One region of the Methylobacterium sp. NFXW15 genome, then DNA from elsewhere that is predicted to be linked to it. Evidence: predicted binding sites of a transcription regulator. Region 1 holds the regulator's gene; each other region holds the start of a gene.

Region 1 (3,885 bases):
GTTGGAAGCTGCCCACCTGTCCTTTCGAACCCACTGTCCACATTCGATGACGTTGCTGTGACGAACAGGCTTTTAGGCCGACAGATCCATATCAAAATTTGGATTAGTAGTCGTAAATTTGGCTATTTAGTCTATAATCTACCAGATATAACAACATTATTGAGCAACTTAGTATCAAATGCAACTCTCACGGCAATCACCGGCATTATGAAATTCGGTGGCTGATACAAAAAATCTGTTTTGCGTATAATCCGTGTAGTCAGATCAAAACAACGCAACTTAATGTATCTAGAATTTTGATAACAAATTCTTTGGTTGTATCTCAAATGCGTGATGCGTCACAAAACTTACATGGATGATGCGCAGGCATAAGGGACTTACATTGCGGGAAGACGGTTCGATCGTCCCCGGCTCGCTTCTTCGGCGGTATCGTCGGCGCCGGCGGTTGGCATAGGATGTAATGGCAGTTGAGTGCGAATATTCGATATCGATATTTTCAGATCGGTTGCTATAGCATCATGATTGTGGGTCTTGTCTGTCTATTGGCGCTCATCTTTCCGTCAATGCTTCCCGCGCCGAAGGTCGACGTACCCACGCAGATCACGGTGTCGCTTGGCTCGAAGCCCAGCCAGCTGGACCGGATCCGAGCGGCCCTCGCCGAGGAGATCGCCGCCGGATCCGTGGCAGTGGAGCCGTTCGGCAGTTGGATCGCCGTGCGCATCAGCAACGGCGTCGTCTTCGCCTCCGGCGAGCCGCACGTCATACCGGCCAGTCTGGCGATCCTACGCAAAATTGCCGACGTGGTTCAGGCCGAAAAGGGGCCGGTGCGTATCGTAGGCTACACGGACGATCAGCCAATCCGGTCGGCGCGGATCTTCCGGGACAATCAGGCGCTGTCCCTCGCGCGTGCGGAGGCGGTGGCCGCCCTGATCCGCCCTGCCCTCTCGGAGACCGGACGGATCACTGTCGGCGGGCGCGGCGCGGACGAGCCGATCACCGAGAATGCGACGCCGGAAGGCCGCGCGCGCAACCGCCGTGTCGAGGTGTTGATCACCCGGCAGCCGTGAGGGCGGCCGACGGTTCGCGACGACGCTGGCAGCATCCATCCGGTCGGCGACACGCCAACGAGCGATGACACGCCGCCACCGACGAAAATCCGCCCGCCACCCTTAATGCCAAGCTTGTCTCTTGCAGAACACTTGCGGAACGCTTAACGTGTTCGCGATTTGTTTCAACGCGCCCGCCGCCATTCTGCGAGACCTGATCATGCTCACGCGTAAGCAGCTGGACCTCCTACGCTTCATCCAGCAGCGGATGCAGGAATGTGGGGTGCCGCCCTCGTTCGACGAGATGAAGGACGCTCTCGATCTCAAGTCGAAATCCGGAATCCACCGTCTGATCACCGCGCTGGAGGAGCGGGGCTTCCTGCGCCGTCTTCCCAATCGGGCGCGGGCGATCGAGGTGATCCGCCTGCCGGACGCCCTCGGGCGTGGTCCGGAGGCCGCCGAGGCTGCCGCCGCCTCGGCACCGGAGCCGCGCCGGTTTACCCCGAGCGTGGTCGAGGGCGGTCTGTCCAAGCAGCCGCCTGCCTCCCCTGCCCCGGCCCAGCCACGGGCCTACGAGGAATTCCGGGGGGTCTCGATTCCCGTCATGGGGCGGATTGCGGCGGGCACGCCCATCGCTGCCATCCAGAACCAGAGCCACTCCGTCACCATGTCGCCGGACTTCCTGGCGGGTGGCGAGCATTACGCCCTGGAGGTGCGAGGCGATTCGATGGTCGAAGCCGGCATCCTCGACGGTGACCTCGTGGTCATCCGCAAGCAGGAGACGGCCAATACCGGCGACATCATCGTCGCGCTGATCGACGATGAGGAGGCGACCCTCAAGCGTCTTCGTCGGCGCGGCTCCTCCATCGCTCTCGAAGCCGCGAACCCGGCCTACGAGACCCGCGTGCTCGGACCGGACCGGGTGCGGATCCAGGGCCGCCTCGTCAGCCTCGTGCGGCGTTACTGATCGACGGGGGACTCCCACTCCGGCGGCGTCTCCTCGGCGGGCTTTGCGGCGGGGGTGGGTCGCCAGGGTGGATGGCGTCCGGACGCATGGGCGTGGAGCGGCGCGAGGGAGCCGCCACTCAGGCTTAGCGAGGCGGCGCCCTGATCGGACAGGCGTCGCCGGTCGAGGATGAGGGGCGCTGCGCAACTCGACGGGGCCGTCAGCGCCGTGATGACGATGGCCGCGCGGGCGCAATCCTCGGGGAAGGCGCGGCTGTCCTTCACCAGCGCGATCGCCCGTCCATCCGTGAGGTGGGCGGTGCAGCCGAGGCGGTCGCAGCGGCCCGGTTGGGACGCGGCGAGGAGGTCGGCGGCCCGGCGATCGTCGCCATCGGCCTTCAGCCATTGCTCCAGAACGAAGCGCGAGGGCTTGCCGAGCAGGGTGAGGTGTCCGTCCGCGCCGCGCAGGGCAGCGCCCGTCCCCTGGCGATCGACATAGAGATCCTGCCGTTGCGGAAAGGCCGCGAGGGCGAGCCCGGCCAGGGCCGGTAGGAGGGCCAAGCGGCGCAGGCGCGAGGCGGGCAACGTGGCCAGCAGGAGCGCCGCCGCCAGCAGCAGCAGCGCCCCGGTGCCGAAGGCGGGCACCACCAGCACGGAGCGTCCGAAACCGGCGATCCATTCGGAGATGGCGAGCATCCCGGCCACCGCTTGCCCCATCACCCACCAGACGGGGTGATCGAGGGCGAAGGGATAGGCCACTGTCCCGAGCACGGCGCAGGGCATCACGACCAGTGACACGAGGGGGAGTGTCAGGGCGTTGCCGAGTACGCCGAAGGGCTGAACCGTCTGGAAATGGTAGGTCGCGAAGGGGGCTGTCGCGACCTGTGCGACGAGGGTCGTGGCCAGCGTGCCGACGATCCCCCGTGCGACGACGCCCGCCACTCGTCCGACCCGGCCTGCGCCGGGGCTGAGGAACAGCCTGCCATCGATGAGTCGTGCGCAGGCGACGAGTCCCGCCACGGCACCGAAGGACATCTGGAAGCTCGGGCCGAGCAGGGCCTCCGGTTCGCGCGCGAGGCAGACCAGGGCCGCGAGCGCGAGGTTGCGCAGGGACAGGGCGGGACGGTCCACGAGGATCGCCCCCAGCATGATGAGCGTCATGATGAGGCTGCGCTCGGCGGCGATGTCCCAGCCGGAAAAGGCACAATAGGCGGTCGCCCCCGCCATGGCCGCCCCGGCCGCGATCTTCTTGATGGGCCAGAGCAGTGCGAGGTGCGGCACCAGGGCGAGCAGGGCCCGGACGAGCCAGAACACCACGCCCGCCGCCAGCACCATGTGCAGGCCCGAGATCGACACAACAATGTTGCGTGTTGGCCGGCGATTAGGTCGCGTGGCTGAGCGTTGCGGTTGGTCGAGAGCGAGCTTCCCGTAGCCGCTGTCGTAGGTGCGCACAGGTACCGCGAGCTTCGTCGGGCTTCTGAGTTTGTGCAGGGTTGTAGGACTGCCAGCGCGAAAGCCTGCAGACCTCGCTGCCACACCCAGAAGGCGTGGCAGCGAGCTGTAACGACGCGCTACGACATGTCTTCGCAGGAAGTTGGTCAGACCGCGCGTGCTGCGGTTAGGTTGGTGAGTTTTCGTCTTGCGCCATCAAATCCAGAACTGCGAGAGCTTGGCGAAGTCGCTGGCGTGCCTCCTCAACCCGGGTAAAGGCGAACCGGTCTGCGCGACCGGCGGAGTTAAGAAACGCCTCTAGCATTTCCGGACAATGTTGGACGAGGCCGCGAAAATGATGGCCACGTGGCGCGCAAGATCCCGAAAACCAGTTTTTGACGGTCCTCTCGCCGGCTCCCGTCCATCGCGCAACCAGCTTGACTGATGCTGGGCGGTCGCCCAG
Region 2 (8,247 bases), on a different contig from region 1:
TCCGGCAGGCGAGGGTCGATGGCGTCGCCGATAGCTCCACCATCACCACCCTGCGAGACCTGTTGGCGGCTCTGCCCGCGCGCTAGAGCCGTATCCGACCGAGTTGAGCCGCTCCCGTCGATGGATTCCCAGCCGTCTTTGCGAGCGCAGCGAAGCAATCCAGGGCGGCGCACCGTTCTGAGGCGTCCCGTTGCCCTGGATTGCTTCGCTAACGCTCGCAATGACGAAGGCCCGTGAGCCAACTCGGCCTCAAGCCCGGTGCGCGCGAGCCTCTCGCTCCGGCAGAGCCTCGTTCGGCTCGCCCTTCACCTCCCCGCGGGTCCGCCACAGGCTGTAGGCGACGCCGCCGAGCAGAAGGGCCAGGGTGACCACCAGCGACACCCACGGCGGCACCTTCAGGAGGCCGAACGTATCGGCCACCACGATCTTCGCGCCGATGAAGATCAGGATGAAGGCGAGCGCGGTCTTGAGGTAGGCGAAGCGGTCCACCATCGCAGCCAGCGCGAAATACAGGGCTCGCAGTCCCAGAATCGCGAAGATGTTCGAGGTGTAAACCACGAACGTGTCCGTGGTGATCGCGAAGATCGCGGGCACGCTGTCCACGGCGAAGATCACGTCGGCGCCGTTCACCAGAACCAGGGCGAGCGCCAGCGGTGTGAACCACAGGGCCTTGCGGCCGGTCTTCGGGTCGGTCTTGCGCACGGTGAACTTCTGGCCGTGCAGTTCCTCGGTCACGCGGAAGCGGCGCTTGATCCAGCGCACCGTGGCGCTGTTGCCGAAATCGCTCTCTTCCTCCTGGCCGGAGAACAGGATCTTCAGGCCCGCATAGATGAGGAAGGCGGCGAAGAGCGACAGGATCCAGTGAACCTGATGCACCAGGGCCGCGCCGAGGCCGATCATCAGCCCGCGCAGGAGGACCGCCGCCAGGATGCCCCAGAGCAGCACCCGGTGCTGCGCCGTGCGCGGCACGCCGAGGCCGGTGAGAATCATGGCGATGACGAAGACGTTGTCCATGGACAGCGACTTCTCGACCACGAGGCCGGTCACGTACTCCTCGGCCGACGACCAGCCAAGTTGCCACCAGACGAAGCCGCCGAAGGCCAGCCCCAGGGTGAGATAGAAGGCGGTGAGCCCCAGGCTCTCGCGCACGCCGATCTCGTGCTCCTTGTCCCGGTGCAGAAGCCCGAGATCGAAAGCCAGAAGCGCCGCGATCAGGACGTGAAAGCCGAGCCACATCCAGAGCGGTTTGCCGAGCCATTCGACAAATAGGAAATCGACCATAGGCGGGACCTGATGTTCCTTCCGGGAGGAAAGCATCGACTCCGACATCACGGACGCTTCAAGGAACGTCCGCCAGAGGGGCCCGCAGCCGATGGCGCCGACCTAAGGAGCAGAAGGCGGCGAATCAAGGGCGCGCCCGCAGATGCCCACCGCAGAGCCTGCCCGCAGCGCCCCGGCTTGACAGGCGCGGACTCGGCGCGCCTCTCGGCGTCATGGTGCAAGGTGTCGATATCGCCGTGGTGGGTGGCGGCCCGTCCGGTCTGGCAGCGGCGGAGGTGCTCGCGGCATCCGGCCGCGCGGTAACGGTCTACGAGCGGATGCCCTCGCTCGGCCGGAAGTTCCTCATGGCCGGACGGGGCGGTCTCAACCTCACCCATAGCGAGCCTCTGCCCGCCTTCCTCGGCCGTTATCATCCGGCCGGGAGTCTCGACGGTCCCATCACGGCCTTTCCGCCCGCTTCCCTGAGGGAATGGTGCGATGGCCTCGGCCAGACGACCTTCGTCGGGTCGAGCGGCCGGGTCTTTCCGGAAAGCTTCAAGGCCTCGCCCCTGCTGCGCGGATGGCTCGCGCGCCTCGGCGAACGCGGCGTCGTGATCCGCCCGCGCCATCGGCTCACGGAAATCGCCGGGGAGGACCTGATCTTCGAGACGCCCGATGGCCCCAAAACCGTCCGCCCCGCCGCGACCCTGCTGGCCCTCGGCGGGGCGAGTTGGCCTCGCCTCGGCTCGGACGGCGCCTGGGTGCCATTCCTCGAAGCCCTGGGTGTGCCAGTCTCGCCTTTGCGCCCGGCCAATGCCGGGTTCGCGTGCTCCTGGTCTGCGCCCTTTCGAGAGCGGCACGCGGGCACGCCGCTGAAGCGCGTGGCGCTGGCCTTCGCCGGTCGCACGGTGCGCGGGGAGGCGATCGTCACGCAGGCAGGGCTCGAGGGCGGGGCCGTCTACGCCCTGTCGCGGGAGCTGCGCGAGGCCGTCCTGGCGAAGGGCGAGGCGCAGCTCGTCATCGACCTGCGGCCCGATCTCGACGTGGAGGCGCTGGCCAACCGGCTTTCCGGCGGGCGGAAGGGCGATTCCCTTTCGGCCCGGTTGCGCAAGGCGGCGGGCCTGCCCCCTGTCGCCATCGGCCTCCTGCGCGAGGCGGCAGGCGCGGCCCTGCCGACCGACCCAACCGCCCTCGCGAGACTGATCAAGGCCGCGCCGCTCACCCTAACCGGAACGATGGGGCTGGACCGGGCGATCTCGACGGCGGGCGGCGTCGTGCTCGATGCCCTCGACGGCAATGCCATGCTGAAGGCGCGGCCCGGCCTGTTTCTGGCCGGGGAAATGCTCGACTGGGAGGCGCCGACCGGCGGCTACCTCCTGCAAGGCGCCATCTCCGGCGGCCGGGCGGCCGCCGAAGGTCTGCTGCGGTGGCTCGGGCCGGATCAGGGCTTCAAGCAGAAGCCCACGATGCCGACGGCCTCGGTGGGACAGGACACGCCCTCGCCGTCATAGGCTGGAGCCCCAACGCCGAGGCATCGGGCGGCGACCAGTGCCTCGCCCGGCTCGCAGGTGGCGATGCAAGGGCCGTTGCAGGCAGTCTTCCGCAGCATCCTGATCGGGGATGAAGCCGAAGTTCCCGGCTGTCCGGCCGGTCCGCTTGGGCCCACGGCGCCACGGGGACCGGAAGAGCCCGTATCACCCTTCGGGCCAGGCAGGCCGGGGGTCCCTGCATCCCCCTTCGGGCCTGCCTCACCCTTGGGACCGGCCTCACCCTTGGGACCGGCCTCACCCTTGAGACCCGCCTCGCCCTTCGGACCCGCTTCGCCCTTCGGCCCGGCGGGACCCTGCTCGCCACGGGCTCCCGCTTCCCCACGCGGGCCTTGTTCTCCCTGCGGACCGGCTTCGCCCCGCGGGCCGGTCTCTCCCTTTTCGCCGGCCGGGCCCGGAATGCCCTGCGGACCGGCGGGACCGGGGGCGCCTTCCGGCGCGCAATTGGCCACGACCGCCTCGCGCTCGTCCTCGCCGCTCTTCAGCGTCACGACGCAGGTCGAGGGCTTATAGGGCAGCTTGAACACGAACCGGCCCCGCTTGTCGGCCTGGATCGAGATGTCGCCGTCCATCTCCACGATGGCGCCGGGCTTCCGCACCGAACCAGACAGGCGCAGGTCGCCCGCCTCGATGCGGGCGTCATAGACCATGATCGGCTGGGACTGCGCCTGGGGCGGCTTACGCGCGGCGCGGCGGGCGGACGTCGGGGCGGGGGCCGAAGGGGCCATACCCGGATCGGGGGCCGCCTGCTGCGCGGCAGCCGGAGCCGCGAGACCAAACAGGATCGGCAGGACGAGGGCTGCGCGCATGCTCTACCCGAAAGAATGCCGCGCCGGTCGGGCGGCGGGGCGGACATTGGCGTCTCGCCCCGCGCATGGTCAATTGCAAAGTCAGTAGTTCTACCCGTGTACCTGGCAAAAAGAGTCGGGTGAAAACACCCCCCAAAAGCCGTCGTTTCCTGCCTGAAATCCAGCTCAAAGTCGGGTGAAACGGACACGTTCGCCCTCCTTGCTCGCGACACCGTGAAAATAAAGTCGGGTCAAACGGCCTGCGATTTTCACCCGACTTTAGAACGAACGCACGTGCCGCATCGGTCCGATAGCTCGCACACCTCGTTACCCCTTCGCCGTCGGCAGATTGGCGATTCCGAGTTTTTCAGCTTGCCTCAGAAGTGTTTTGGGGTTTGAACCTGCCAGTCGTGCCGTTTTCTTCAGAGCCCATCCCTCTCGCACCGCTTGCTCGATATGGGGGATCAAGCTCTTGCCAAAATTGAAGAACGTCGCCTTTGTGAACGTTCCGTCCGGCTTCTTTCTCCTAATGTATTCGTACTCGCAAGCACAGCGAAAGCGAATGAGCAGATCCGGTCCGGCATAGCGAACATGGGCGACTCGGACGTCAGCGTGTGCTGGATCGGAGATCAGCGGATTGTAGCACTTCCAAGGCTTTCCGCCGATGTCCGCTTCTTTGGGCTTAGGTTTGCGATCGATGCGTCCCTGTGAAGCCCTTACATCCGGCTGCTGCTCGAGAAAATCTTGAAACAGAATGTGATAGACAGTCGGCGTGTTAAAGCCTTGCTTCTTGAGCAACGATAGAGCCCAGGTTGGCGGATCGTCAGTGTCATCACCTACACATGGCCAAACTCGCGCCAAATCAGCGAGGTAATCTTGCAGGACGATCCCGAGAAATTCCTTGTTAATCTGCTTTTGAGCGCGAAAGAAACCCTTACGCCAGAGCGAATCAAGGTAAAAAGCACGAATATCGAGTTCGGGATGATCTTTTTGGACGCTTTGCGACAGTTGCTTGCTGCGGTCTGCGATGCGGCACAAGATATTGATTTCAATGTCGGACAAATCGTCGATGACCGGGGGTGCGTTTGTAGGGCAGGAAGTATCGTCGGCTCGATAATAGAGCGACGAGCGCGCCTGGAGCTCGATTGTGCTGTCGCTCAGAGCGACGCGGTGCGTGGGGCATACGACGACGTGCGCCAACTGGTGATCACGACGCCAGTAGGCCTCGCCGAATGTCGCGATCATGTCGCTTTGACAAGCTGGGCAGAACCGAAGGTATTTTGTCGCCTCAATCAGGGTCTTTCGTCGAAGGGCGATCCGTTTGTCGGGGGCTACGGATGCCAGCATGTCGTCGAAGACTTTCTGGCGATACGCGCTGTCCGCATACGCGGTGTGAAAATTAAAGAGCGTGTGGTCAGCGATAATTTTATCAGCTGAGATCTGCTGTCCCGCTGGTATGACAGACGCGATCGCCGCGATTCCGCTTGGAAGGTCTATCACATTTCCATTGTGATTAAAGCCAAACAGGTTCGCATTGATCGTATTGATGTTTCTCAGGCCCGCTCTGCGAACGTAGCGGGCGACGACGCTATAGAGCAACTCATCGGGATAGGGTTGGGGAAATTGTGTCAGTGACAGTTGCTGAGGCATGAACCTGTCCCCCTGGATGAATGTCCCGCGCTGCGATTATTTGCGAAAGGAGGACGACTGGCTGGGCAAGTTGCAGCGCAGGAACTGTCGGCTGCACGGTATGATCTTGCGAAGGTGTCGCGTCGTTTTTCAACGCCGCCTGGGGCCAGTCTTCAACGGTTGGCTACGACAGTTCCGAGCAGGTCGATCGGAGTGTCGACTTGCCCACCGGCAGAAATCTTGATGGATGTGACCGAGGAGCCGACGGCGTGCCTCGGCCACATGTGTCGCAATCTATGCAGCGCGCTCCGTCGACGGTCCGGACGTCGGGTTATCCTCTTCGGAGGTCGCCTGATTGCCCAAGACGAGCGGATGGACGAGGTACCATTCCTTCTGACGCCCTGCCGTTTTTCCTTTTCGGGTGAATGCCTCGCGCAGGAGGCCTGCATCGACGAGGACATCGAACGCAGCCTTGCGGATGCGAGTATCGGCCAGACGTCCGCTGGCGATGCGATGGATCATACGGCCAGTCACGCGATCGAGGCCGAGCTTGCGGATCAGAGCGATCAAGGCCCGGGCATCGTTTTCGGCATCGCCCAGAGAAGCGCAGTCACGAACGCGCTCGGCTTGAGGCAAGAAATATTCATCCATGAGGGTGATCGCGCGCTGCATATTGGCAGCGTCAATCTCCTGTGGTTCAGCTGTGTCGCCTTCGACGCTCCAGCGGAGGTAGGTGAGAACGAGACTGAGCCGCAAGGCTAAGCCGGGTGCCTTGTTGACGGTCGACGCGTACCACGCGGACGCGTTCTCGCACCGATCCATCACGGCCTGTCCGTAGGCTTCGAGCAGATCTGTGGCCGCGGGCGAACAGGAAATGCGCTTCGGCTCGCCCAGAGGGCGGGGCCGGACACCGGTTTCTGGATCGGCGGCATCGAGCTGATCGAGCGCCATGAAGGCGGCGAGCGCGCCCTCGTCGTCGGCCTTCAGCTGTGTCTCGCTCTACCGTGACGGTCCACGCGACACACGCCAGAGCTATAGTCGCAATCGTCGGCCGGATCGGCGTAATGGTCGCGACCTTGTAGCCGTCTGCGCGTCATCGCTCGCCACGAGTTGTCCACAGCCGTCCCCAGACCGAAATTTTCGCCGCGCCGACCGCCTTGCCTCGCTTGGAACCGGCAGCGCATTTGTTCGCGTTCTGTTCCAGAAAGGGAGAGGCGCAATGGCCGTCGCACGGATCGAAGAACTTCAGCCCGGCGGCCCCGACGCGGTGCGGATCCCGCTGATCGGCCAGAGCCTGTGCGCGGGCTTCCCGTCGCCGGCCGACGACTTCCTGGAGGGCGCGCTCGAACTGCCGCGCTGGCTCGCGCCGAACCCGCCGGCGACCTTCCTGTGGCGGATCGCCGGCGACAGCATGCGCGGAGCCGGGATCTTCGACGGCGACCTCGCCTGCGTCGACCGTAGCCTGACGCCGAGCGACGGCAGCGTCGTTGTCGCGGCTATCGACGGGGAGATGTCAGTCAAACGCTATCGCGAGGACGGCAAACGCGCCTGGCTGGCCTTCGAGAACCGCGACCTCCCGGTGTTCGCGGTCGACGATCTGTCCGACGGCGTGATCTGGGGTGTCGTGCGGTTCACGATCCGCTGGCACACCGCCAAGGCCGCGCTCAAGCGATGACCCGCGCGATCGCGCTCATCGACGGCAACAGCTTCTATTGCTCGTGCGAGCGCGTGTTCGACCCGAAGCTCGCCCGGGTCCCGGTGATCGTGCTGTCGAACAACGACGGCTGCGCCATCGCTCGGACCGCCGAGGCCAAGGCGCTCGGCATCAAGATGGGCGATCCCTGGTTCAAGATCCGGGAGATGTGCCATGCCCAGGGCGTGCGCGTGTTCTCGTCGAACTACACGCTCTACGGCGACATGTCGGCTCGGGCGAACGCGGTGTATCGCGACTTCGCCCGCGACGTGGAGATCTACTCCATCGACGAGAGTTTTCTGGATCTCTCGGACGTGCGCGAGCGCGACCGGCTGGCGATGGCCCAGGATCTCCGTGCGACGGTGCGCGCCTGGACGGGCATCCCGACCTGCGTCGGGCTCGGGCCGACGAAGACCCTAGCGAAGCTCGCCAACCACATCGCCAAGACGGTGCCCGCCCTGAACGGCGTCTGCGATCTGACCGATCCGGTCCAATACGACCACTGGCTCTGCCGGATCCACGTCGGCGAGCTCTGGGGCATCGGCCGGGCGTCGCTCGCCAAGCTCGAGGCGATGGGCGTCGACAGCGTCGCGGATCTTCGCGATCTAGACCCTCGGCCCGTGCGCAAGGCGCTGACGGTGGTGGGCGAGCGCATCATCCACGAGCTGCGCGGCACAGCCTGCCTGCCGCTGGAACTGGTCCCGGCGCGCCGCAAGGGCTGTGCGGTCACCCGGTCGTTCTCTGGCCGGGTGACAGACCGGGAGACGTTGGACGAGGCGGTCGCGGCCCACGCGTCGCGGCTCGGCGAGAAGCTGCGCCGGGACGGGCTCGGCACGGATCAGGTCACGGTCTTCTATCATACCAGTGAGCACGACCGCGGCGACCCGATGCGCGCGGTCTCGACGGTCGTGACCCTGCCCGAGGCGACGAACGACAGCCTCGCCCTGATCAAGACCGCGACCTACGGCGTCGCCAAGACATGGCGTGAGCAGGGGGTAATCCCATGGCGCTACTCCAAGGCCGGGGTGATCACCACCGATCTGGTCCCGCTGGCCGAGAGCCCCCGGGCGCTAATCGGGCGGCTCGACCGGGAGCGGTCGGGGACGCTGATGGCAGCGCTCGATGCGTGTAACGCCCGGTGGGGCCGCGGATCAGTCGTGCCTGCCCGAGCCGGTGTCGCGACCAAACGCGAGTGGAATACGAAGTTCGAGATGCGCACGCCCCGGTACACGACGCAGGTCTCGGATTTGCCGATCGCCTGCGCGTGAAATCTGAAGCAACGCTTGTTTGAGATCTGCGTTAACCTTGTCGTACAAGGGTGAATACCGAA
Region 3 (8,247 bases), on a different contig from region 1:
ACCGGACCCGCAAGAAGCTCTACAAGCAGAAGGGCACCGGTAACGCCCGTCACGGCGCTGCCTCCGCTCCGCAGTTCCGCGGCGGCGGCCGGGCCTTCGGTCCGGTCGTGCGCGACCACAGCCACGACCTTCCCAAGAAGGTCCGTGCTCTGGCCCTGCGTCACGCCCTGTCCGCCAAGGCGAAGGCCGAGACCCTGATCGTCGTCGACGACATCAAGGTCGAGAACCACAAGACGAAGGGCCTCATCGAGACCTTCGGCAAGATGGGTCTGTCGAACGCCCTGATCATCGGCGGTGCCGAGGTCGACGTGAACTTCGGCCGGGCGGCTCGCGCCATCCCGCAGATCGACGTGCTGCCCGTCCAGGGCATCAACGTCTACGACATCCTGCGCCGCGAGAAGCTCGTGCTCACCAAGGCGGCGGTCGACGCGCTGGAGGAGCGCTTCAAATGAGTGCTGATCCGCGCCACTACGACGTCATCGTCTCCCCGGTCATCACCGAGAAGGCGACCAATCTGACCGAACAGAACAAGGTCGTCTTCCGGGTCGCCCCGAAGGCTACCAAGCCGCAGATCAAGGAAGCGGTCGAGCGTCTGTTCGACGTCAAGGTGACGGGCGTGAACACGCTCATTACCAAGGGTAAGAAGAAGGTTTTCCGCGGGCTTCGCGGCCAGCGCTCGGATGTGAAGAAAGCGATCGTGACCCTGGCCGAAGGCCACACGATCGACGTCACCACCGGGCTCTGAGGACGGATCGAGGACGAGCCGATGGCTTTGAAGACATTCAAACCGGTCACGCCGAGCCTACGTCAGCTCGTGCTCGTTGACCGCCGTGAGCTCTATAAGGGCAAGCCGGTGAAGGCGCTGACCGAGGGCAAGAGCTCCTCGGGCGGGCGCAACAATCTGGGCCGTATCACCGTCCGCTTCCGCGGCGGTGGGCACAAGCGTTCGCTGCGCAACGTCGATTTCAAGCGTCGTGACCAGCTCAACGTGACCGCGACCGTGGAGCGGATCGAGTACGATCCGAACCGCACCGCGTTCATCGCGCTGATCAACTACCCCGATGGCAAGCAGAGCTACATCCTGGCTCCGCAGCGCCTCGCGGCGGGTGACAAGGTCGTGGCGGGCGAGAACGTGGACATCAAGCCGGGTAACGCCGGTCCGATCGGCTCCATGCCGGTTGGCACGATCGTCCACAATGTCGAGCTGAAGATCGGCAAGGGCGGCGCAATCGCCCGTTCGGCCGGCAACTACGCTCAGATCGTGGGTCGCGACCAGGGCTACGTGACGGTTCGCCTGAACTCGGGTGAACAGCGTCTCGTGCACGGCCAGTGCTTCGCGAGCGTCGGTGCGGTGTCGAACCCGGACCACATGAACATCTCGCTCGGCAAGGCCGGGCGGAATCGCTGGCTCGGCAAGCGCCCGCACAACCGCGGCGTGGCGATGAACCCGGTCGACCACCCGCATGGCGGCGGTGAGGGCCGCACCTCTGGCGGCCGTAACCCGGTTACGCCGTGGGGTGTGCCCACCAAGGGCAAGAAGACCCGGTCCAACAAGCGGACCGACGTCTTCATCCTGTCCAGCCGCCACAACCGCAAGAAGTAACCACCATGGCACGCTCTCTCTGGAAGGGGCCGTTCGTCGACGGCTACCTCTTCAAGAAGGCCGAGGCGGCGCGGGGTTCCTCGCGTTCCGAGGTCATCAAGATCTGGAGCCGCCGCTCCACGATCCTGCCGCAGTTCGTCGGGCTCACCTTCGGCGTTCACAACGGCCAGAAGCACATTCCGGTCTACGTTACCGAGGAAATGGTCGGCCACAAGTTCGGCGAGTTCTCGCCGACCCGCACCTTCCCCGGCCACGCGGCCGACAAGAAGGCGAAGAGGCGCTGATATGGGCAAGCAGGCTACCCCCCGCGCGCTCCCCGAGAACGAGGCCAAGGCGGTGGCGCGCATGCTGCGCGTTTCCCCGCAGAAGCTGAACCTCGTGGCGCAGCTCATCCGTGGGAAGAAGGTCGAGGCGGCGCTTGCCGACCTCCAGTTCTCCCGCAAGCGCATCGCGACCGATGTGAAGAAGTGCCTCGAAAGCGCGATCGCCAACGCCGAGAACAACCACGATCTGGATGTCGATGATCTCATCGTCAGCCAAGCCTTCGTGGGCAAGGCGCTGGTCCTGAAGCGTTTCCACGCCCGTGCCCGCGGCCGCGGCGCGCGCATTCTGAAGCCGTTCTCGAACCTCACCATCGTGGTTCGGGAAGTCCGCGCGGCGGAAGCGGCGTGAGGAGGATCTGATGGGTCAGAAAGTCAACCCGATCGGTCTCCGGCTCGGCATCAACCGGACCTGGGACTCCCGCTGGTTCGCCAACAAGGGCGAATACGCGAAGCTCATGCATGAGGACGTCGCGATCCGCGCCGCCCTGACCAAGCAGCTCAAGCAGGCGGCGGTCTCCAAGATCGTCATCGAGCGTCCGCACCGGAAGTGCCGCGTCACCATTCACTCGGGTCGTCCGGGCGTGGTGATCGGCAAGAAGGGCGCGGATATCGAGAAGCTGCGCAAGCTCGTCGGCACGATGACCAAGGCCGACGTGACCATCAATATCGTCGAGGTGCGCAAGCCCGAGATCGATGCCACCCTGGTGGCCGACTCGATCGCCCAGCAGCTCGAGCGTCGCGTCGCCTTCCGTCGCGCCATGAAGCGCGCCGTGCAGTCGGCCATGCGTCTGGGTGCCGAGGGTATCCGGATCAACTGCTCCGGCCGTCTCGGCGGTGCCGAGATCGCCCGCCAGGAATGGTACCGCGAGGGTCGCGTTCCGCTGCACACGCTGCGTGCGGACGTGGATTACGGGACCGCTACGGCGTTCACGACCTACGGCACCTGCGGTATCAAGGTGTGGGTGTTCAAGGGCGAGATCCTTGAGCACGATCCGATGGCCCAGGATAAGAAGGCCCAGGAAGAGGGCGGCCGCTCCGGCGGGCGCCGCGAGCGCGACGGTGAGGGTGGTCGTGACCGCCCGCGTCGCGAGCGCGAGCACGCGTGAGGTAAGCCATGCTGCAACCCAAGAAGACCAAGTTCCGCAAGCAGTTCAAGGGCCGCATCCACGGTGCGGCCAAGGGCGGCTTCGACCTGAACTTCGGGCAGTTCGGCCTGAAGGCGATGGAGCCCGAGCGCGTCACCGCCCGCCAGATCGAAGCCGCCCGCCGCGCCATCACGCGCGAGATGAAGCGCCAGGGCCGTGTCTGGATCCGGGTTTTCCCGGACGTGCCGGTCTCCACCAAGCCGACCGAAGTCCGCATGGGCTCGGGTAAGGGTGCGCCGGACTACTGGGCCGCGCGTATCCACCCCGGCCGTATCATGTTCGAGGTCGACGGCGTCGCCGCCGAGATCGCCCGCGAGGCCCTGCGCCTCGGCGCGGCGAAGCTCCCGGTGCGGACCCGCATCATCACGCGCATCGCCGACTAAGGAGATCGTTCGTGAAGACCACCCAACGCCACGCCGACCTGAAGGCGCTCTCCGCCGATCAGCTCGCCGACGAGCTGGTGAACCTGAAGAAGGAGCAGTTCAACCTGCGCTTCCAGGGTGCCACCGGCCAGCTCGAGAACGTTTCCCGCATCCGTGAGGTGCGGCGGGACATCGCCCGGGTGCGTACGCTGCAGCGTCAGCAGACGCTCGCGTCCGCCAAGGCCTGAGGAGAAGACCATGCCGAAGCGCGTCCTGCAGGGCACCGTCGTCAGCGACAAGGGCGAGAAGACCATCGTCGTGAAGGTGGAGCGCCGCTTCACCCACCCGGTGATGAAGAAGACCGTCCGCCGTTCGAAGAATTACCACGCGCACGACGAGGCCAATGCGGCCAAGGTCGGGCAGACGGTGTTCATCGAAGAGTGCCGTCCCTTCTCCAAGCTGAAGACCTGGAAGCTCGTCGAGGGCGAAGCCGCCCCGTCGACCGAGGCCGGCGAAGCCGCCTGAGGCGGGTCGGGCTTTACGCTCGACCTCGCTCTTCCTCCGTTCTTTCACGGCGAAGCGATCCCTCACGGGATCGCTTCGCCGTTTTGCGTTTGGGGTTCGGGTTCGCGGCTGTCGTGATGGCCCGTGAAAGCGGGGCATTTCAGGGGGCCGCACTGTCTCGAAGCGTCCCGCTGCCCTGGATTGCTTCGCTGCGCTCGCAATGACGATCTGTTGTATGCCCCAAACGGAAACGGCCCCGGATCGCTCCGGGGCCGTGCTTACTTTGGCGGGGTGGTAAAGCTTACGCCTCGCCGGGGTCCAGATCGTCCTCGGTCGGCTTCGCGTTTTCGAGGATCTTCTCGGCAACGAGGCCGGAATTCTGGCGAATCATGCCCTCGATCTTCGCGGCGATCGCCGGATTGTCCCGCAGGAAGCCCTTGGAGTTCTCGCGGCCTTGGCCGAGGCGTTGGCTGTCATGGGAGAACCACGCACCCGACTTCTCGACGATACCGGCCTTCACGCCGAGATCGATCAGCTCGCCGACCTTCGAGATGCCTTCACCGAACATGATGTCGAACTCGACCTGCTTGAACGGCGGGGCGACCTTGTTCTTCACCACCTTCACGCGGACCTGATTGCCGATGGCTTCGTCCCGCTCCTTGAGGGTCGAGACGCGGCGGATGTCGAGGCGAACGGAAGCGTAGAACTTCAGGGCGTTACCACCCGTCGTGGTCTCCGGTGAGCCGTACATCACGCCGATCTTCATACGGATCTGGTTGATGAAGATGACCATGCAGTTCGAGCGCGAGATCGAGCCGGTCAGCTTACGCAGGGCTTGGCTCATCAGGCGGGCCTGGAGGCCCGGCTGGCTCTCGCCCATCTCGCCCTCGATCTCGGCGCGCGGCGTCAGTGCCGCGACCGAGTCGACCACGAGCACGTCGATGGCGCCGGAGCGCACCAGTGTATCGGTGATCTCAAGGGCCTGCTCACCCGTGTCGGGCTGCGAGATCAAAAGATCATCGAGGTTCACGCCCAGCTTGCGGGCGTAAACCGGATCGAGGGCGTGCTCGGCATCCACGAAGGCGCAGACGCCACCCTTCTTCTGGGCCTCGGCAATCGTGTGCAGGGCGAGCGTGGTCTTGCCCGAGGATTCCGGGCCGTACACCTCGATCACGCGACCGCGCGGCAGGCCACCGACGCCGAGGGCGATGTCGAGGCCGAGCGAGCCGGTTGAGACCACCTCGACCTCCTGCACCTTGTCGTTCTTGCCGAGGCGCATGATCGAGCCTTTGCCGAAGGCCCGCTCGATCTGTGAGAGGGCGGCGTCGATCGCCTTCGACTTGTCCTTATCTGCGGGGGGCATATCCACCACTTTCAGCGCGGGCTGGGCCATCTGGCGATGCTCCTTATGGAGAGGAAGGGCGCCGATCACAACGCGCCCGCCGGATGGATTTCGTACTTGATTTGTTCTCATTCGGCAAGGGCAGGAATGCGCTGCTGCGGCTTCGGCGGGGATGATTCCACCCGGCGTTGAGCCGGGCGGTTTGGGTTCGCGCTGCGGATGCGCCGATGGGCTATTTCACCACGATCCAGTCTTCGACGACCAGGGCGTCGAGGCCGGTCGTGTAGAACATGAGAATGGCATCTTCCGCCGTGTGGAGGATCGGTTTGCCCATCACGTTGAAGCTGGTGTTCAGCAGCACTGGCACGCCGGTGAGTTCGCGGAAGGCCTCGATGAGGGCGGCATAGGCTGGATTACGGGCCGCGGTGACGGTCTGAAGGCGTCCGGTGCCGTCCTCGTGGACGACGGCGGGCACCTTGTCCCGCACGCTCTCCCTCCAGACCAGCGTGCGCTCCATGTAGGGGCTGTCGGCGAAATCCTCGAACCAGTCGGGTCCTGCCGCCGCCAGGATGGAGGGGGCGAAGGGGCGGAACGCCTCGCGGTACTTGACCTTGGCGTTCAAGGCGTCCTTTGCGCCTGCCGGGCGAGGATCGGCCAGGATCGACCGATTGCCGAGCGACCGTGGGCCGAACTCCGCCGCGCCCTGCACCCAGCCGACGAGACCGCCTGCCGCGAGGATGCGTGCGGCTTCACGCGTCACGGCGCCATGGCCGAGCTTGCGGGCGCGGGGCTCGTGTTCGGCCAGCCGCTCCATCGCCGCTGTCGAGACCTTGGCGCCGAGATAGGGAGTAAGCGGCCGTGCGTCCTGCGGCGGGCCGGACCATTCGGGATGGTCCTCCTGGAAAGCGAGCCAGGCCGCGCCGACCGCGTTGCCGTCATCCGCGGGAGCGGAGGGCACATGCAGTCGGCTGAAGGGCGAGCGACCGAGGACCCGGCCGTTATAGGACGAGTTCAGCCCACAGCCGCCCGCGATCACGAGGTTCTCGGACGGAGCGAGGGCGTGAGCCTCGGCGACGAGGGCATCCATCAGCGTGCCGAACAGATCCTGCCCGCAGCGGGCGAGATCGGCCCAGCCGACCTCCAGGGCGTCGGCGGGACGCCGCGCGAGGAGTTCCGCGGCGACGCCACGGATCGTGTCCGCATCGGCAAAGCGCAGGCGCGTGCCCTCCACCCGGCAGAGGCGGGCGAGGATCGCGGCCAGTTCGGGATCGGGCCGACCATAGGGGGCGAGCCCCATGATCTTCCACTCCTCGCCCTTCACCTGATCGAAGCCGGCGAGGTCGGTGATGAGGCCATAGAGGAAGCCGAGCGAGCCCCGCCCGCGATGGCGCTTCACCTCTTCGATCCGCCCGTCCTTCAGGCGGTGAATCGCAGAGGCACCGGTCTCGCCCATGCCGTCGACGGTGAGGGAGGTGGCCTCCGTGAAGGGGCTGCCCCACAGGCCGTAGGCGGCGTGGCAGAGATGGTGCGGGTAGCGCCGCTGGCCGACAACCTGCGCGCGGGGCGGGCGCCCACCGGTGCGCACGTCCTGCGTCAGCGCGAGCAGCGTGCCGAGGCCCGCCCGCGCCTGCGCGAGATGGAGGTCGGCGATGAACACCCGCTCGGCCTGCTCCGGCACGAAGGAGCCGTTGAGATCGACCGGATGTGCGGCCAACACCGGGAGATCGAAGGTCCCGGCCTGGGCCTGTCCCCGCAAGAAGCCGCTGAATTGCTCGCCCCAGGTCGAGGCGACCACGATCTCGGAGCCCTCCGGCACATGTTCGCGCAGCAGTGGCGCGATCCGTGCCGGGGCATCGGGCTCGCAATTGGGCGCCCGCTTATATTGCAGGAAGCGCTCCGTCGCCTCGGCGAAGAGCAGCGTGCCGTCCGGCCCCACCAGAGCGAGGGCCGGATCGTGGAAGGTGGTCGCGAGACCGAGATAGAACCGCATCGCCTTGGCGTTAGCCCGCACGCGCGGCGCGATCAACGGGAGGTGGTCTTTCGCTCAGGTGGCCGGACGGCCGAGGGCGGCGCGGATCAACGCCAGTCCGTCCGGGCTCGACCATTCCGCCGCGCCTTTCATGACGCCCACCGTGCAGCCCGCGCCGTCGATCAGCATCGTGGTGGGCAACCCAGCCGATTCGGCGTGGTTCTGAACCACGGGCAGGACACGTCCGCCCGGATCGGCGTAGAAGGCGAGATGGCTGATGCCCGCCTGCTTCAGCCATTGCGGCGGCTTGTCGAGGTTGCGGGTGTCGACATTGATGGCCACCACCTCGAAATCCTTGGCCCCCAGGGCGCCTTGTAGCCGATCGAGGGCCGGCATCTCGGCCTTGCACGGGGCGCACCAAGTCGCCCACAGGTTCACGAGGAGCGTGCGCCCCTTCATGGCAGCCAAGCTCGTGTCGGCGCCGTCCGGCCCCTTGAAGGCGATGTCCGGCACGGGTTTGATCGTCTTCGGTCTCTGCATCCCCGCGACTTCGCCCTTCGCGGCGGCCTCGACACGGGCGACCGCCGGAGCAGCGCCCGCGCAGGGCCCAGAGGCCACTCCCCCGTTGCCGCCCACGAGACCGCTCCCGTATAGGGCAAACCCGGCAAGACCGAGCGCCGCGATGCAGGCGCCCGCGATGAGACCATTGCGATGGGGCATCAGGCTTGCCTCTGTGAAACGGCGCGGCGCGGAAGGATCGACATGAGCAACCGGATGTGGGGCGGGCGCTTCGCGAGCGGCCCCGCCGAGATCATGGAGGAGATCAACGCCTCCATCGGGTTCGACAAGCGCCTCGCGCCCCAGGATATCCGCGGCTCGCTGGCGCATGTCGCCATGCTGGGCAAGGCGGGGATCCTGCCCGCCGACGATGTGGCCGCGATCGAGGTTGGGCTCAAGACCGTCCGCGACGAGATCGAGGCGGGGAGTTTCGTGTTCAAG

Evidence for each region. The regulator LexA, encoded in region 1, represses DNA repair genes until DNA is damaged. The targets are predictions, from matches to a motif close to TGTTCNNNNTGTGTTCNG.
Region 2: the regulator LexA is predicted to act here: its motif matches at 6,410-6,427, upstream of J4O73_RS01225 (LexA family protein).
Region 3: the regulator LexA is predicted to act here: its motif matches at 5,392-5,409, upstream of recA (recombinase RecA).

The regions. Positions count from the first base shown of each region.
Region 1 is NZ_JAGEKG010000006.1:44,557-48,441, forward strand. It holds gene J4O73_RS14685 (OmpA family protein) at 468-1,067, shown strand; gene lexA (transcriptional repressor LexA) at 1,267-2,013, shown strand; partial or broken gene J4O73_RS14695 (ComEC/Rec2 family competence protein) at 2,007-3,350, opposite strand; gene J4O73_RS14700 (hypothetical protein) at 3,610-3,885, opposite strand, start outside.
Region 2 is NZ_JAGEKG010000001.1:250,326-258,572, forward strand. It holds gene J4O73_RS01195 (N-acetylmuramoyl-L-alanine amidase) at 1-86, shown strand, start outside; gene J4O73_RS01200 (TerC family protein) at 250-1,281, opposite strand; gene J4O73_RS01205 (NAD(P)/FAD-dependent oxidoreductase) at 1,494-2,771, shown strand; gene J4O73_RS01210 (collagen-like protein) at 2,702-3,616, opposite strand; gene J4O73_RS01215 (TnsD family Tn7-like transposition protein) at 3,923-5,245, opposite strand; gene J4O73_RS01220 (DUF3987 domain-containing protein) at 5,519-6,175, opposite strand; gene J4O73_RS01225 (LexA family protein) at 6,444-6,899, shown strand; gene J4O73_RS01230 (Y-family DNA polymerase) at 6,896-8,185, shown strand.
Region 3 is NZ_JAGEKG010000015.1:32,012-40,258, reverse strand. It holds gene rplD (50S ribosomal protein L4) at 1-452, shown strand, start outside; gene J4O73_RS22620 (50S ribosomal protein L23) at 449-745, shown strand; gene rplB (50S ribosomal protein L2) at 767-1,603, shown strand; gene rpsS (30S ribosomal protein S19) at 1,609-1,887, shown strand; gene rplV (50S ribosomal protein L22) at 1,889-2,275, shown strand; gene rpsC (30S ribosomal protein S3) at 2,286-3,032, shown strand; gene rplP (50S ribosomal protein L16) at 3,041-3,454, shown strand; gene rpmC (50S ribosomal protein L29) at 3,466-3,681, shown strand; gene rpsQ (30S ribosomal protein S17) at 3,692-3,958, shown strand; gene recA (recombinase RecA) at 4,239-5,330, opposite strand; gene J4O73_RS22575 (carbamoyltransferase family protein) at 5,512-7,269, opposite strand; gene tlpA (thiol:disulfide interchange protein TlpA) at 7,324-7,968, opposite strand; gene argH (argininosuccinate lyase) at 8,011-8,247, shown strand, end outside.